DNA from 3 places in the Lentibacillus sp. genome. Region 3 is predicted to be linked to each of the others. Evidence: riboswitches for the same ligand, from Rfam matches in the RefSeq annotation. Region 3 holds a riboswitch; each other region holds the start of a gene.
The links. Region 3 has a riboswitch for S-adenosylmethionine ahead of metK (methionine adenosyltransferase). Riboswitches for the same ligand answer to the same signal wherever they lie in the genome.
Positions count from the first base shown of each region.

Region 1: another riboswitch for S-adenosylmethionine. It lies ahead of VK097_RS02685 (MetQ/NlpA family ABC transporter substrate-binding protein); the one in region 3 lies ahead of metK (methionine adenosyltransferase).
Region 2: another riboswitch for S-adenosylmethionine. It lies ahead of VK097_RS00680 (5-methyltetrahydropteroyltriglutamate--homocysteine S-methyltransferase); the one in region 3 lies ahead of metK (methionine adenosyltransferase).

Region 1 is NZ_DATGTT010000013.1:72,885-78,972, forward strand. It holds gene VK097_RS02660 (acyl-CoA dehydrogenase FadE) at 1-1,367, shown strand, start outside; gene VK097_RS02665 (arsenate reductase family protein) at 1,662-2,018, shown strand; gene gcvH (glycine cleavage system protein GcvH) at 2,319-2,702, shown strand; gene VK097_RS02675 (toprim domain-containing protein) at 2,831-3,184, shown strand; gene VK097_RS02680 (thioredoxin family protein) at 3,195-3,509, shown strand; SAM riboswitch class I at 3,575-3,685, shown strand; gene VK097_RS02685 (MetQ/NlpA family ABC transporter substrate-binding protein) at 3,765-4,040, shown strand; gene VK097_RS15520 (YuzK family famiily protein) at 4,293-4,415, shown strand; gene VK097_RS02690 (fumarylacetoacetate hydrolase family protein) at 4,787-5,716, shown strand.
Region 2 is NZ_DATGTT010000005.1:32,716-38,803, reverse strand. It holds gene VK097_RS00700 (NAD-dependent protein deacylase) at 1-581, shown strand, start outside; gene VK097_RS00695 (aspartyl-phosphate phosphatase Spo0E family protein) at 967-1,155, shown strand; gene VK097_RS00690 (hypothetical protein) at 1,196-1,459, opposite strand; gene VK097_RS00685 (DMT family transporter) at 1,517-2,443, opposite strand; SAM riboswitch class I at 2,646-2,742, shown strand; gene VK097_RS00680 (5-methyltetrahydropteroyltriglutamate--homocysteine S-methyltransferase) at 2,863-3,969, shown strand; gene VK097_RS00675 (cytochrome c oxidase assembly protein) at 4,098-4,976, opposite strand; gene VK097_RS00670 (FAD-binding oxidoreductase) at 5,159-6,088, opposite strand, start outside.
Region 3 is NZ_DATGTT010000053.1:8,174-14,261, forward strand. It holds gene asnB (asparagine synthase (glutamine-hydrolyzing)) at 1-872, opposite strand, end outside; gene metK (methionine adenosyltransferase) at 1,124-2,326, opposite strand; SAM riboswitch class I at 2,529-2,636, opposite strand; gene pckA (phosphoenolpyruvate carboxykinase (ATP)) at 2,838-4,427, shown strand; gene VK097_RS09745 (ABC transporter substrate-binding protein) at 4,637-5,629, shown strand; gene VK097_RS09750 (ABC transporter ATP-binding protein) at 5,642-6,088, shown strand, end outside.

The sequences.
Region 1 (6,088 bases), on a different contig from region 3:
CTACCGGTGAGATGATTGCCGCCTATGCGCTGACCGAGCCAAGTGCGGGGTCTGATGCCTTGAGCGGAAAAACAACAGCAACGCTCAATGAAGCAGGAACCCATTATATTTTGAACGGTGAAAAGCAATGGATTACCAACTCTGCTTTTGCGGATGTATTCGTTGTTTATGCGCAGGTCGATGGTGATAAATTCACAGCATTCATCGTTGAGTGCGACTTCCCCGGTGTTTCCACAGGACCTGAGGAAAAGAAAATGGGCATTAAGAGCTCCTCAACCCGGACACTGATTTTGGAAGATGCTGAAGTACCGGTTGAGAATCTGCTTGGTGACAAAGGCAAGGGCCATAAAATTGCTTTCAACATTCTGAACGTCGGCCGTTATAAACTTGCCATGGGCGGTGTCGGTGGTTCCAAGCGCGGAATCGAAGTGGCAACTAAATATGTTAATGAACGTAAACAGTTTAATACACCAATCTCCAGCTTTTCACTGACTCAGGAAAAACTGGCAACATTGGCAGTCAGAACATACGCCAATGAGAGTGCTGTTTATCGCACAGTAGGGTTATTTGAACAACGGATGGGATCACTGACAGACGAACAACTGAAAGACGGCAGGGAAGTGGCAAACGCTATCGCTGAATATCAAATTGAATGTTCCTTGAATAAATTCTCGGCGACAGAATGTTTGGATCACGTCGCTGATGAAGCCGTTCAACTGCATGGCGGGTATGGTTTTATGGAAGAGTATGAAGTGGCAAGAATGTACCGTGACTCACGGATCAACCGGATCTTTGAAGGAACGAATGAAATCAACCGTCTGATTGTGCCTGGCACGCTGATGAAAAAAGCAATGAAAGGTGAACTGCCACTTCTTCAGGAAGCACAAAAATTGCAGGAAGAACTCATGATGATGATGCCTGAAGAAATCGGCGATAATGCGCTGGAACAGGAAAAATATCTGCTGAAGAATGCCAAGAAAATGGTGCTGCTCGGCGCCGGCCTTGCTGCACAAAAATATCAGCAGAAGCTGGAACATGAGCAGGAAATTCTGGTTAACCTGGCTGACATGGTCAACGAGATTTACAATATGGAATCAGCCATTCTGCGTACTGAAAAAGCAATCAACAAAGATGGCGAAGATAAACACAAACAGAAGCTTCTTTACACACAAGTATATGTGCAGGAAGCCTTCAACCGAGTTGAAGCAGACGCAAAAGAATCACTGATTGCTGTTGAGGAAGGCGACAACCTGAGAATGATGCTGTCATCCCTGCGTAAGCTGACGCGTCACACGCCAACAAACGTGATTGCGAAAAAACGTGAGATTGCCGCGAAGATCATTGAAGAAGAAAAATACGTTGTCTGATTGAAAACAACGGAACACTGCCCCCGGCAGAATAGGCTGCGGGGCAGTATTTGTTTATAAAAGAAAAATCCCGAAATTCATGCGGAAATGCCCGAAGTTCACAAGAGAATACCCGAAGTTCACAATTAACCTGCCTGAAGTTCACAACTAACTTGCTCGAAGTTCACAACATTAAGGCTGAAATGTTCAAAATTATATGATATTATATCGCAAAAATAATAATTCCGGTCGCCTGCCTGCATTAAATTTGCTATAATGAATTTAATCTATTATATAGCAGGGGGGAAGAAGCATATGGCATTAACATTTTACTGGTACCCGAAATGCGGCACATGTCAAAAAGCGAAAAAGTGGCTTGATGCGCATGACATCGATTATACGAGCATACATATTGTAGAAGAACCTCCGACAAAAGAACAGCTGCTGGACTTAATTTCCAAAAGTGGCATGCCACCAAAGAAGTTTTTTAATACAAGTGGAAAAAAATACCGCGAGCAAAATATGAAAGAAAAAATTAAGGATGCAAGTACTGAGGAAATGGCGGAGTGGCTGGCTTCAGATGGCATGCTGATCAAACGGCCGATCGTTATGGATGGAGAGAAAGTGACGTTGGGATTTAAAGAAGATACATTCACTGAAACCTGGCTTTAAGGGGTTGTTCAAAAAGTCCGGTAACAATGACACATCGAATTTTTCGTTGGTTTGTTTTTCGCGGCTCATGTATTTAAACGCATACATTCCGCTCCTTGGAAAAGAAGAACACTTTTCCTGTGTGCGAGGCAGCTCAGTGAAGCTTACCTTGTGCTCAAAACTGCGCTGCCTCGAACTTCTCGGTCCTTGTTATCCTCCTTTTTGAACACACATTTTTAAAATAGACAGAAATACTAGAAAAATACACGGCTGCCTAGTATAGTTAGGGTGACAGCTACAATGATTTATGGAGGGATACTGATGAACTTACCGAAAGACTTGTTTTATACAGAAGATCATGAGTGGGTGAAAAAAGAAGACGGGAAAGTTCGGATTGGCATTACTGACTTTGCTCAGGATGAGCTTGGAGACATTGTTTTTGTCGAACTGCCTGAAGAAGGTGATGAACTTGAGGCGGATGAGCCATTCGGCAGTGTTGAGTCCGTTAAGACAGTTTCAGAATTGTACGCTCCGCTCAGCGGGAAAATTGTCGAAGTTAACGAGGAGCTTGAAGACAGCCCGGAATTCGTTAATGAATCACCATATGACAAAGCTTGGATGGTAGTTGTGGAGCCGTCAAATGAGTCTGATGTCGATCAGTTATTATCTGCTGAGCAATATGAAGAAGCCGTTAACAAAGAATAATAACAATTGATGATGAAAAAGCTGACTCACTCTTTAATGAGAAAGTCGGCTTTTTTAATAGTTAATGGATTCCAATCATATAATATCTATACCCCTATCATGATGTTTCCTTAAGGAGTGCAATATGGATGACAGAGTATGCCGAAAAAGTTATCATTGTGGAAGGGTTGACCGATAAGAAGCAAATCAAAAAGGTGATTGCTGAGGATGCAGAAATCATCTGTACAAACGGAACACTTGGCGTGGAAAAGTTTGATGAGCTTCTCGAAGACTATGACCTCGACAATCGGGATGTTTATATTTTGGTTGATGAGGACAGTCCGGGCATCAGACTTCGCAATCAGCTGTCACGTGAGCTTCCGCATGCCGAGCATATTTATGTCAGCAGTGATTATCGCGAAGTGGCGACAACACCTGAAAATATATTGGCTACTGAGCTGGCAGGGAAGCGATTCGAGGTTAATCCGATTTTTCTGATTTAGGGTGATTTTTTTGCAGCAGGTAACTGATGACGTATTGCAGCAAGAACATTATTTATTATATATTTATACACCATTTTGCGGGACTTGTGCGCTTGCAAGATCCATGGCCGAAAAAATAGAATCGGTTCATCAGCAGGATATTTTTTATGAAATGAATGCGTCACTCAATCCCGAGTTTATGCAGGATTATATGATTGAAAGTGTCCCTTGCCTGCTGATCAAGGAAGACGGGGGAATTAAGGATAAAGTATATGCGTTCAAGTCGATTGCCAACATATACAACTATTTGATGGAATACAGGCCGGAGCTGTTTGCTAAAAATTAATTTTGTTGGCATCTCGAGTAAGGCATGCTTGTTTTGAAAATCGATTAAAAATGAATACGGATTTTCTCTTATCCAGAGCGGTGGAGGGGCTGGCCCTATGAAACCGCGGCAACCTCAAATTTCAGTTATTTGAAAGGTGCTAATTCTTGCGAAGCGTATGCTTTGGCAGATAAGGGAACGTGAAGATGATGTGTGCATACGTCTTTCTGTTCTCTTACAGAAAGGCGTTTTTCTTTTTTAAAAAGATTGGTGGCGTTGTATTCTGATTTTGACAAAGCAGCATTTAAAGAATTGATAACAACCAGCGGTACTGGCAAAAGTTCGTTTGTGCGCCTTTTGAACTGGAAGAACGCACTCATTCTGGAAGGCGATGAGTCCCCATACGTGAATGTAGTAGCAGCGAAAAAAGAAAATAAGGATAACGAAGCCATCAACACATTAGTGGATGTGCTGCACTCTGATGAAATTCAAAACTTTATCAAAGAAGAGTTTAATGGCGCTGTGGTACCGGTTGAGGGCAAATCGGAGTGAAGTTTCACTTAAGGGAATCTACAGCATTTGGAAGTAAATTGCTCTATGCTTAAATGCAACATAGCTTAATCGTTTCAGTTATAATATATCTCATTTTTGCCGTCCACAGGCGTTTATATGCGAATTGTCGAGGTATTGAGGATATGATATTCTTAATACTGTAATCAAACGAAAGGATGGTTCACTATTAATAGTGGAATAAGAATGCATTATACTCCAGAAATGGAAAGAGCAATGCAGCAGTCGCACAAAATGGGCTATGTCGAATATGAAAGGAATCTGGAAAACCGAATAGCCGTTGAAAAAAGGCGACAGAATGAATATGAGAAATGTAAACACATGATAGCTGAAATTGACAGTCACATTCATACTTGATAAAAAACATCCGGCACTCATAAACAGGGTGCCGGATTTTAATGTTTTATATGTTTTGGCTTTGTGGTCGCCTGTTTTACTGAGCCAGCAATGCGCCTGCTCGTATTTCGGTACTCACGCTCATAGTTCTAAGCTCCCGCCCATGTTTACATACTCCGGAACATGTTAGTGATTTTCCGTCCATATTTCTCTTTTCGGGCACAAGCTTCCCGACCTTGAACAACCTCTTGAAAAAATTTCATAAAAAACAGCAATAATAACAGGGAATGTGATGATTGAAGTCGAATATGTATATAAACGAAGTCTTCAGGGAGGTACATATTTTGAAATTATTAAGCTACAGAATTAAAGGTAGCCCAGGATCATCAAGAATGGGCTTTATGCATGGAGAAAAAATTGTCGATCTTCAGGAAGCCTGGAAAAGATTGCAGCGTGACAACAGCGATAATGATGCGGCGGATGCCGCGAACAGGCTTTTCCCCGCTGAGCCGGCGCAATTTTACTCAGCTGGTTTGTCAGTCATCGAACAAGCAAAAGAGGTACAGACCTACGCAAGAACGAATCATATGGATGATATCTGCTTCAACCGCGACGGCGTCTATCTGTCCACACCAGTTCCGTCACCATCTAAAATCATATGTGTCGGCAAAAATTATGCGGCACATGCAGCGGAGATGGACAGTGATGTACCGGACTATCCGGTAATATTTGCCAAATTTGCAAATGCGCTGATCGGCCCCGAGGATGCGATTGAAAAGCCGGTGTTCGTTAATAAGCTTGACTATGAGGCTGAGCTGACGGCAGTCATCGGGAAAGAAGCGTCACATGTGAAACGTGAGGAAGCTCTTGATTACATTGCCGGCTATACAATCGGCAATGATATTTCGGCCCGTGACCTGCAGAAGCGGACACCACAGTGGCTGCAGGGTAAGACATTGGACCGTTCAACACCTGTCGGCCCATGGGTTGTGACAGCCGATGAGGTGGGTGATGTCGGCAATTCATCGGTTTATTCTTATGTAAATGGGGAGGAGCGACAATCAGCAACGACGGAAAAACTCATCTTTGATATTCCCCATCTAATCGAATTCATTTCGTCCCTAATCACACTTAAACCCGGTGACTTGATTATGACAGGGACACCGGATGGGGTTGGTATGGGGATGGAACCGCCCCAATTTTTAAATGATAAAGACACCATAGGGGTGGAAATTGACAAAATCGGGTGGATGGAAAATCGTGTGAGTGAAGTTAAGCCCGGGTTTAGTCGGCCTTCCTTGAACTTCTGGAATCGCTGTTGACTTATCGCCCCGAGCCTTTGTTCTTCCTGGCCAGCTTTTCCCAATCTTTTATTCCAGGTGGTTGTTCCAGCCAATTGTGTTTGATCATGATATCAGTTCCACTTTTTGCAAGGCGGGTAACTTCCAGCGAAAAGTATTAACGCCTCAGTTATGTTTTCATCCATATTAAGCATCGCTAAGCTCCAGACCAAGTATGAGTAAAATGTTTACGGGAAGGGATATAGAGGATCGAATATTCTGATATCAGGAATACGCTGGCGTATTCCCGGTATCAGAGAAGCTTAATCCTTTGTTTCTATGGTTCAAACAACAAAGGAACTCTCACCTTTGACAGAATAGATTCGCCAAAAATCAAACAAAAGGTGGAGTTCC
Region 2 (6,088 bases), on a different contig from region 3:
CAAGCAAAATTGCCAGTACCGATGCATTGAACAATAATGTTGAGGCTTTCATCGACTTTTACCGGACGCGGGTGCAAAGTGTAAAGGATTATAAGCCGCATAAAGGGCACCAGATTTTAGCAGAATGGGAAAAGCAAGGACTTGTCCAGTCGATCATTACGCAAAATGTCGATGGTTTCCACCAGGAAGCAGGCAATCAAAATGTTGCCGAACTGCATGGCACCCTAACTAAATTGCACTGCCAGTCGTGCGGGAAAGAATACAACAGTGAGGAATACGTCAATCAGGAATACTATTGCGAATGCGACGGCATTTTGCGGCCTTCGATCACACTGTTCGGGGAAATGCTTCCACAGGACGCTTTCCAATTTGCGCTGGCTGAGTCAGAAAAAGCTGATCTGTTTATTGTGCTGGGATCCTCATTGAGTGTCACACCGGCCAATCAGTTTCCGTTGATCGCCAAGGAAAATGGTGCCAGGCTGGTGATTGTCAACCGGGATCCGACTGACCTTAACAAATATGCCGATGAGGTCATTCATTCAAGAGAAATCGGCGACGTGCTGGGAGAATGGGACAGCTGAGTTGAAGTTTGCAGCACTTCCTGAACGCCTTTTCCTCCGCCTGCCCCGCTGTCAACACAAGAATGCGGTCCATCCTCCAATTCATCGCGGACCCTCTTTTTCGCCTTTCATATACGACGGGAAGCTTGTTAGGATCGGGGATTTGTATTGTCTGGAACACCTGAAACTACATCTGCCTACAAAAATTGATCATGACTCGCATTCCCGCCCTTTTTTAAATCTAATTCAATCTCCCTTTCTGATAAATTATGTCGCATTATGTAATGTTTTGACTTTGTTTGTAGAATCTATTGCGTTTGATATCAGTAATGGACATAATAGTTTTTGTGCGCGTTTTTAAGTCAAAGGTCCCGATAATTTTACATATTATGAAAGGTGGATATATATGAAAGTTTTTGAAGCAAAACCGCAACAATCGGGGTTGGAAATGGCTATCCTGGCCAAACAAAAGGAAATGATTGAAGCGGGATTGACATATGGCTTAACAGATCAAAAAACAATAAGGTGCAGTCAGCAACTTGACAAACTTTTAAACATGTATAAAAGCAACAGGGACTTTGAGCTCACTGGATGATCCCTGAATCCGGACAAATGACTTGTATATTAAATCAGAATTACTGAAACCGGGACTTGATGGTATCAAGGTCATTTATAAATTGCTCAACTTCCTCCTGATTCAGACGGACGAGCACTTGATCATATAACGTCAGAACTTGTCCGTCCTCTTCGCGTCTGTTTTCAGTCAAATAATCGAAAAGTGCATTCAGCTGCTTTTTGCTAAGGATTGTTTCGGTAGAGAAATGCTTCACCTTTTGCAGTATAAATGCTTGAGCCCTCGAGTCAAATTCTCCGGAAACGATCTCTCCGTTTAGCGCCATAACTTCACTCCTGTATCACTCTCAGTCGTTCTGTTAGTTTATGTAAACTGTAAGATTTTAATCTATTTCGTTAACGGCTTGCCGTATGTTTGATTCGGTCATTTCCTTACGTTTTTTTGTCGTCAAAATAACACCGGAAATGACGACCAAAGCACCAGCAATCTTCATCAATGTGATCGTTTCATCGAGCCAAAGATATGCTCCGATCATCGTGACCACCGGCAGAAAGTTTAAAAATATTGAAGCTTGTGAAGCACCAAGCTTCCCCACAGCACGATTATAAAAAATGAGTGCTATAAACGATGGAAAAATGCCGAGATAAGTCAGTCCTAACATGTTTGACGGAATCTTTAATTCAGTTGGCACTCCTGTGATAAACCATTCAACCATAACAATGGGCAGCAGCACAACTGCTGAAATACCGCTCATGACGAAAAGAGCTCCGAATTGCGGGAACAAATGCATATATTTATTTACCAGAATGGAATAGACCGCCCATGATATAATTGCACCGATCATAATGGCATCGCCGATATTCCAGTTCATAGCTGCGAGCGAGAAAATGTTGCCATCCAGCACGACCCAAACAGCACCCAACAAAGATATAAGCACCCCTAATAATTGCACGTTACGGAGTCTTTCCTTTAAAAGGATGGCACTCAGGACAACCGTTGCAACCGGAATAACCGCTTCCAGAACGGACACATTCGCAGACGTTGTAAACTGCAGCGCACTATAAATGAACGTATTGAAAAACGTAATCCCTGTTAATGTCATGATCAAAAACGGTTTTTTATATTTCAAAAACTTATGACGATATCGCCAGGCGCTGCGCAGACCTAAAGGCAGTGTAACGATAAACGCCACCGCCAGACGGAAAAACGCAATCGTGAATGGCGGCAGCTCATTAATCGCCCTTCCCGTTAGAATATTCCCCGCATAAAAAATCACCACAAAAAGCATCATGATGTAAGCATAGACCATGGAACCCCTCTTTTTATAACACTTAAAACATTGGCTTTTATCATCAATTAATTCTAATAACACTTGTATTGTCCTCGTTAAATATCAGTAAGTATAGATTATTGTAACATAACCACCTGACTTCTTTTTTTGAAAATTCCTTCTTGACATTCAAATATAACTGGTGTAATCTGTTCATTAATCTCATAATTGAATTAAAACATTCTTATCCAGAGAGGCGGAGGGACTGGCCCTTTGAAGCCTCAGCATCGGTCTATGACTGTGCTAATTCCAGAAGGCGTAATGCTTACAGATAAGAAGAGTGATGATGAATTTCAAACCTCTTCTTATCTGAAGAGGTTTTTTACGTTTCCGTTATTGATTCGGTTATCAATCACCTTGTATCCAAAACCAAATTTTAACAGAAAGAGGGTATGACAATGACTCAAACTGTAACAAAAGCACCATTCCGTGCAGACCACGTTGGAAGTCTGCTGCGCCCTGACCGGCTGCATGAAGCTAGAAGTGAATTTCAAAACGGCACGATTTCCGCCAACCGGTTACGTGAGGTGGAAAACGAAGAAATCAAACGGGTTGTTGACAAGCAAATTGAAGCGGGGTTGCAGGCTGTAACTGACGGTGAGTTCCGACGGACATGGTTCCATCTTGATTTCATGGAGCATCTGAACGGGTTTGAAGGCTATGTTCCTGAACACGGTTATGCATTTCAGGGCCAAGAATCGGAAAAATATAATGTCCGGAATTCGGGTGACATTTCCTTCAATCCGGACCATCCGTTTCTTGGAGATGTCAAAGATTTGATTGATATCGTGGACGGAAGATCTTCCGTAAAATTTGCCATCCCAAGTCCGAATATGTTTTTTAATGATGGGATCAGAAACCCTGATATTTACCCGGATCTGGAGAAATATGCTGAAGATATCATCCAAACATACCAGGATGCGGTTCAGGCGTTTTACGACGCGGGTCTTCGCTACCTGCAGTTGGATGATGTATATATTGCAGGACTTGCGGCAGACAGCGTGCCTTGGAATGAGGACTCCGGTGATGCCCGGGATTTTCTGATTGATTTGGCTGTCCGAGTCCTGAATGAAAGCCTTGCGAAGAAACCGGACGATTTAACCGTTACGGTACATCTTTGCCGCGGCAATTACCGCTCAACATGGGCATTTGAAGGCAGTTATGACCGTATTGCCCCAAAACTGTTTGCGAAGGGTAAAGTAGATGGATTTTTCCTTGAATATGATGACGAGCGTTCAGGGGGATTCAACCCACTCAAATACATTCCGGAAGATGGGCCGCGTGTTGTGCTCGGTGTGGTGACATCGAAAACGGGCGCATTGGAAGACAATAAAGACGTGGTTGACCGCATCAAAACAGCATCAGAATATGTCCAGTTGAACCAGCTGTGTCTGAGTCCGCAATGCGGCTTTGCTTCCACCCATCACGGCAACGAACTGAGTGAAGAACAGCAATGGGCAAAGCTGAAATTCATTGTGGATGTGGCAAAAGAAGTTTGGGGATAACGAAAAAACAGCTTGCAGATGATTTCTGCGAGCTGTTTTTTGCTCCCATAAAATTGCCGCTAAACTGTTCCGCCTATAATTGGAATTTCATTGAGTAATTGTTTGTCAAAGTTTGGCAAGTGTATAATTTATCGTTTTTTCCCTTTATTTCGTCTGTTGCGCTCATTCAATTTAATGACGACACCTTGAACAACACGCGTATCGTCATCCACTTTTCCTTCGTTTTCTTCCTCCTGCAACCCCCACATTTTCAACAGGTAAAACAGAGCGACCGAGTAACTGGACAACTGCAGAAATTTCAGCACACCGCCTGCCAGCTGCTGATCATAAACAGCTGTCAATGCAGGAAGCAGTTCGCCGGAAACCGCTGTGTAGGAGGTATACATCGGATCCTGTATGACCAACAGGAAAATACCAATCGGCATTAAAAACAATGCGGTGAAAAATACATAGGCCACACGCATGAAATAGCTATGATCGGATATTTCCCTCGATGGCTGAATGATGATCCACCATGTAAGAAGTGCGAATGTCACGAGCAATACCTCATAGAGAAACTGCAGCAGCGCATTTCCAGTAACGGCATTAAAAACCGACGGGATAAGGAATACCGTGACAAGGCCATTGAATACGACCGCCAGCGGCCATGGATGCGCAAATAAGAATTTGGCAATTTTTGACCGTTTGTGACGCCAGAAAAAGATTTTCAGATATGCTTTCGGGAAACTCAGAATAAATAGCGGCGCCACAATAAAGGCCATCGTAGACAACTGAAATACCAGCGCACTGACCAAATAATCATCAGCAGCCAGAGCAAATGGTGACCCTTCCACAAGATAGAATAAAATGACTGCTGAGAAAAAATAAGTCTTATGCTTACTTGTCACGTTATAGTGAGGTGATCTGATAATTGTTTTTCCATACCAATAACAAAGCAGCACCGCCGTCACCAGAGTAACGGGGCTAACCAGTTCATACCACGCATAATCGGCAAGTAAAGAGCCCATTCTGAATCACCACCATTCTTTCGCCGGCTGGCTTTTGTCCCTTTTAGTTTACCAAATTATGAAGAAAATTGATACAAATCACTTTCGAATTGCGGGATGAGCTTACTACGCCGCACTTCACATTAGTGTCCATTTCGATCGAGTATTAGCGGGAACTTTGGCAGTGCCAAGGTGTTTCCGCTTCACTCAATTATTTTTCCAGGATTCAAAAGATCTTCAGGATCGAGTGCCTGCTTAATTTTGCGCATGACACCGAGCGCCTCACCGTGTTCACGTTTCTGATATTTCTGTTTGCCTGTGCCGACACCATGTTCGCCGGTGCAGGTACCGCCGCGCTCGAGTGCGTAACCGACAATCCGTTCGTTCACCTGGTTGGCACGCTCAATATCATCCGGATTGTCCGGGTCAAGCATCAGCAGAATATGATAGTTCCCGTCACCAACATGTCCGACAATGCCGCCGGAAAGCCCTGATTCGCCAATGGCTACTCTTGCATCTTTAACCGCACCGGCCAATTCGGATATCGGCACACAGACATCGGTGACCATTTGTTTTCTGCCCGGGTGATTATGAATGAATGCATAGGCTGCATTATGCCGGGCCTCCCACAGTTTGTTACGTCCGGCGGTTTCCGTTTCGAATTCAATCTGCCGGCAGCGCATGTCACTGACGATTTCCTCCATGAACGCAATATCATGCTTCAGGCCTGCTTCATTACCGTGCAGTTCCAAAAATAATGTCGGTACTTCACTATAATCTGTTTCACTATACCGGTTCATTTGCTTAATCGATTCTTCATCGACCAATTCCACACGGGCAATTGGAATACCGGCTTGCATGATGGCGATGACAGCATCAACTGCATCATCCACACTGGTAAATTCCGCTCTGGCAGCCATAATATGCTCGGGAATCCCGATGACTTTCAGTGTCAGCTCGGTAAAACAGCCAAGTGTCCCTTCCGAACCGATAAAAAGTCCGTTCAAGTTGTAGCCGGACGACGATTTTGCCGCCATGCTGCCGGTATGTATAATGGTGCCATCTGCCAGTACAACTTCCATATCACGCACATTGTCCCGCATAATGCCATATTTGACCGAAGTTGTCCCGCT
Region 3 (6,088 bases):
TCAAACCCGACCGAAAATGTCTTGATATTCGGGTTGAATTCTTTGGCCATTGCTACTATAAGCGTCGAATCGATACCGCCGGATAAAAATGAACCGACCGGCACATCACTGCGCATATGCACTTTCACCGAATCATACATGACATCCTGAATGCGGTTGATCCAGTTCTGCTTTTCCATCAGTACCGGGGTGAACGTCGCGTGCCAATAGCGGTGGAAAGAAATGGGCTGAGCCGGTTTTTTCACAAAATAATGACCAGCTTCAGCTTTTTTGATTCCCTCTGTCATCGTCAAAGGCTCCGGAACATATTGAAAACTCAGGTAATGCTGCAGCGCTTCCGGGGCGACCGCTTCATTTTCCATCATTAATGTCAAACTCTTTTTTTCTGAGGCGAACACTGTTCCGTCTTTTGTTTCCCGGTAAAATAAAGGCTTAATGCCAAACGGATCACGTGCGCCATACATTGTTTCCTCTTGTTTGTCCCACAATAGGATAGAGAACATGCCGCGCAAATGTCGAAATGCCTGCTCTTTGTGCTTTGCAAATAATGCAGCAATCACTTCCGCATCCGATTCTATGGTAAAACTGAAGCCCTGTTCCATTAAATCATTGCGCAGCTCAATATAATTATAGATTTCACCATTAAAGATAAGCCAAATTTTATCATCATTATAACTTAACGGCTGTGCACCGCTGTCAATATCAATGATGCTCAGCCGCCTGAATCCGAACGAAACATATTCATCATGGTAATACCCTTCATCATCAGGTCCTCTTTGAAACATCACATTGTTTTGATTTTTAAAATTGTTTTGCTGCTGATCATTTGGTGCTATGGGATTATTTCGGAGCATACCGATAAAACCACACATAATTTATCCCCCTCTTTCTCTTTCATACCTCTTTAGAACCATTAAAAAATTATACCATAATTAAATAGTATATAGATGGTTGGAATTGTTTTTTAAAGAAATTATCATTTCTGATATATACTTATTTTCAGACACCCCTCGGGTCGTAGATAGCTGACGATCCCCTTCTTTATAGTTTCAGTTTTGACAAGAATTTCCTGGCTGATGACGAAAAAAAATGCGGTTTCGCCCGCACTTTTTTAGATTCCTTATCATCCCTCATGCACCAATGCCTGAAGTTCTTCAAGCTTATCTGTCTTTTCCCACGGGAACAGCGTATCTGTTCTGCCAAAATGACCGTATGCAGCAGTATTTTTAAAGATTGGCTTTTTCAAATCAAGCATCCGGATAATACCGGCCGGACGGAGGTCAAACACTTTCCGGATTGCCTTTGCGAGTTCATCTTCACTGACACTACCCGTACCGAATGTATCAACGGAAATTGATACCGGTTCAGCTACGCCAATTGCATAGGCCAGCTGGACTTCACATGTTTTGGCCAGTTCAGCAGCTACAATATTTTTGGCAACATAACGTGCTGCATATGCGGCGGAGCGATCGACTTTTGTATAATCCTTGCCGCTGAATGCACCACCGCCGTGACGGGCATAGCCGCCATATGTGTCAACAATAACTTTTCTTCCAGTCATTCCGGCATCGCCCTGTGGTCCGCCGATAACAAACCTGCCTGTCGGATTAATGATGTATTTCGTTGTTTCATCCAGAAGATTTGCCGGTACAGTCGGTCGAATAACATGCTCAATCATGTCTTTCTCAATTTGTTCTGCCGATGCTTCCTGGTGATGCTGGGTTGAAATAACGATCGTATCAACGCGTACCGGGATATCATGTTCATCATATTCGACTGTCACTTGTGTTTTCCCGTCAGGCCGCAGATAATCCAAGACGCCCTCTTTCCGGACATCTGCAAGCCGTTTTGCCAGTTTATGTGACAGCGAAATCGGCAGCGGCATCAGCTCTTCTGTTTCGTTGCAGGCAAAGCCGAACATCAATCCCTGGTCACCTGCACCAATCGAAGCAATTTCTTCATCGCTCATTTTTCCCTGACGTTCTTCCAAAGCTGTATCAACTCCGCCGGCAATGTCAGGTGATTGTTCATCAATCGCCGTAAGAACGGCACATGTTTCAGCATCAAAGCCGTATTTTGCCCGGGTATAGCCGATGTCTTTAATGGTCTGCCTGACAATCGATGGAATATCCACATATGTCGTTGTTGTGATCTCTCCCGCTACAAGTACCATCCCTGTCGTAACAGTTGTTTCACACGCAACCCTTGCATTTGGATCTTTTGCTAGTATTTCATCCAGTATCGCATCTGAAATCTGATCACAAATTTTATCAGGATGACCTTCCGTCACTGATTCAGATGTGAACAAACGACGTTTTACAGCCATGTGGCCATATCCTCCCTTAAATCTGTGGTACGGAACTCTTTTTCAGTGTATTTTACAATCATTTAACTTCTGAAAGTACGTGTTCAAAAAGGAGGATAACAACGAGAAATTCAATGTGCCATTGTAACCGGACTTTTTGAACATCCTTTAAAAACAAAAAAACCTTTCCTGCATCAAGAGGAAAGGAACCTGAGGCCTTTCGCTCTTATTGTTCAAGGAATGATCCTTGCACCAGATTAGCACCTTTTCACATTGCGTGATGGTTGCCGGGCTTCATCGGGTCTGTCCCTCCACCAACTCTGAATAAGAGAGTATCCGCTCGCAAATAATGGTACCGAAAAGCGTATGCGATGTCAACTGTTTTCATGAGCACAGACAACATTCACATGAAAATTTCATATAATTAATTAATAAAATAGTATGGACTAATTTACGGAATGTGTTATACTAATATCAAATTAAGTCATCAAGTCGAGTTTCGATTGAATTTACTAAAAGGCAGGTATCAAAAATGAAAACAAAAGAAGATGCACTTGTAACGAAAGAATTGCTGACTCATTCTAATATACAGACGAACCTTGCAGTACCAACATTGGTCGAGAAAATCCTTGAACGGAACGAAGCGACTTTGAGTGCCACCGGTGCAGTCTGCGCCTCTACAGGGATGTATACCGGTCGTTCGCCAAAGGATAAATTCATTGTGCAGGACGATATTTGTGAAGACTTTATTGAATGGGGTGATGTCAACCGCCCTATCGATGAAGAATCCTTCGATAACCTTTTCAGAAAGGTTACCGCTTATTTGCACGACAAAAATGAGCTTTTTCATTTCAGAGGGTTCGCTGGTGCCGATCCGAACCATCGTCTGCCAATTGAGGTGATCAATGAATATGCATGGCACAATTTATTTGCCCGGCAGCTGTTTATCACACCTACAGATGAAGAGTTTGCTGCGCATCAATCCGATTTCACCGTTATCTACGCACCAACATACAAGGCAGATCCGGCAGTAGATGGCACGAATTCCGAAACATTTATTCTTGTTTCATTTAAAAAACGGATTGTCCTGATCGGTGGAACCCAATATGCCGGTGAAATCAAAAAATCAATTTTTTCCGTCATGAACTATATTCTGCCGCAAAACAATATTTTGTCTATGCACTGCTCGGCAAACGTCGGTCAGGAAGGTGATGTTGCATTATTCTTCGGGCTTTCCGGAACAGGCAAAACAACCCTTTCAGCAGACCCTTATCGCCGTCTGATCGGTGACGATGAACACGGGTGGAGTTCAAATGGTGTCTTCAACATTGAAGGCGGATGCTATGCCAAGTGTATCAACCTGTCGCAGAAAAAAGAACCGCAGATTTACAACGCAATCCGCTTTGGCTCTGTGCTGGAAAACGTCATCCTTGATGAATCATCCCGTGAACCGGACTATGACGACACATCACTGACAGAGAATACGCGTGCAGCCTATCCGCTCGAAAATATTGACAATATCGTGTCGCCGAGTATAGCCGGTCATCCGAATACGATTATTTTCCTGACGGCTGATGCCTCCGGTACACTGCCGCCAATCAGCAGACTGACCAAAGAACAGGCCATGTATCATTTCCTGAGCGGCTATACGAGCAAACTTGCCGGTACGGAACGAGGCGTGACACAGCCGCAAGCAACTTTTTCGGCTTGTTTTGGTTCGCCATTCCTGCCGCTGGCTCCAGCAACATATGCTGAAATGCTCGGTGAAAAAATTGACCAGTACAATTCCAGTGTCTTTCTTGTCAACACCGGCTGGACCGGTGGATCATATGGTGTCGGGCAGCGTATGAAACTTTCTTACACCCGTGCCATGGTGCATTCCGCATTGGAAGGTGAACTGAACAATATCGAAACCGTTACGGACGATATTTTCGGACTTGAAGCACCAATGCATGTACCCGGTGTCCCGGATGAAGTGCTTGTACCCCGGAATACCTGGGCTGATAAAGAAGCGTATGATGCTGAAGCAAAAGCCTTGGCGATGAAATTTCACGAAAACTTCAGCAAATTCAACCACGCAAGTGAAGAAATCCGGAATGCAGGTCCGATTTACAAGGGCTGATTGAAAGCCATCTTAATTTACAGTTTCCTCATCCCAAAGGATTTAACATATGAAGGAAAATATCGGCAGCTCTATGCTGACAGCCGGTCTCATTATTGGGGGCCGGTTTTTTGTTTGAACACGCACTTATATGGGCATTCACACATTGTTTCTGGGCGCATAAACTATGTTGACATAACACTATTATTATGCGAAAGGGACGAATATTGATGAAAAAGCGTTTCTTTATTGCTTTATTTTCAAGTCTGCTGCTTATCACTGTATCAGCCTGCGGATCCGGCAGTGAAGCATCGAACATTAAATTAGCTGAAGTGACACGCTCAATCTTCTATGCGCCGCAATATGTAGCGATTGAAAAAGGCTTTTTTGAAGAAGAAGGTATCAGTATTGAGCTTCAGACTACATGGGGTGGCGATAAAACCATGACAGCATTGCTGTCGGATGGCGCAGATGTTGCCCTTGTCGGATCAGAAACGTCCATTTATGTTCAGGCACAAGGATCAAAAGACAAAGTCATTAACTTTGCCCAATTAACCCAGACAGACGGGACATTTCTGGTCGCCAAGGAACCAAAGCCTGATTTCGAATGGGAAAATCTTAAAGACAGTACATTTCTCGGGCAGCGTGTCGGCGGCATGCCACAGATGGTCGGAGAATACGTTTTGAAACAACATGGCATTGATCCGCACGCCGATTTAAACTTAATTCAAAATGTTGATTTCGCCAATATCCCGGGTGCATTTGCTTCCGGTGATGCCGAATATGTCCAGTTATTTGAACCAACGGCAAGCACATTTGAAAAAGAAGGAAAAGGGCATATAGTCGCCTCCTTTGGGAAGGAATCAGGCCACGTTCCATATACAACTTTTATGACAAAAGAAAGCTTTATGAACAATAGCCCGGAAACAATCAAGCATTTTACAAAGGCAGTCCATAAAGCACAAAACTGGGTTCAGGAAAACAGTGCAGAAGACATCGCTGAAGTGATTCAGCCTTATTTTAAAGACACAGAAATGGAGATGCTTGCAACTTCCATAGAACGCTATAAAAACCAGGGATCGTTCGCCACTGATCCGATTCTTGATAAAGAGGAATGGAATAACCTGAAAAACATTATGGATGAAGCCGGAGAATTACCGGAGGATATTCCATATGATGACCTTGTCAACACTAAAATTGCTGAGGAAGTCATAGGCAACTAAGGAGGAGCACATATGTCATTTCTTACCTTGGATCATGTGTCCCATCATTATTTCTCCAAAAAGAATTATACAAAAGCACTTGACAGCATATCCTTTTCGATAAATGAAGGTGAGTTTATTGCACTCCTAGGTCCGAGTGGATGCGGTAAATCAACGATACTCTCCATCATCGCAGGTATTGTCGAACACACCACAGGCAAGATTTATGTCAATAAACAGCTTTTGCATGAAGCTGAACTGGATATCGGGTATATGCTGCAGCAGGACTATTTATTCCCGTGGAAATCGATTATTGATAATGTCCTGATCGGACCGAAAATCAGTCACGATAAGACGAAAGAAACGAAAGAGAACGCAGTCGATTTATTGAACCAGGTAGGGTTGTCAGATATTACCGAAGCCTATCCGGATTCTCTTTCCGGAGGGATGAGGCAGCGAGTCGCTCTCGTGCGCACTTTA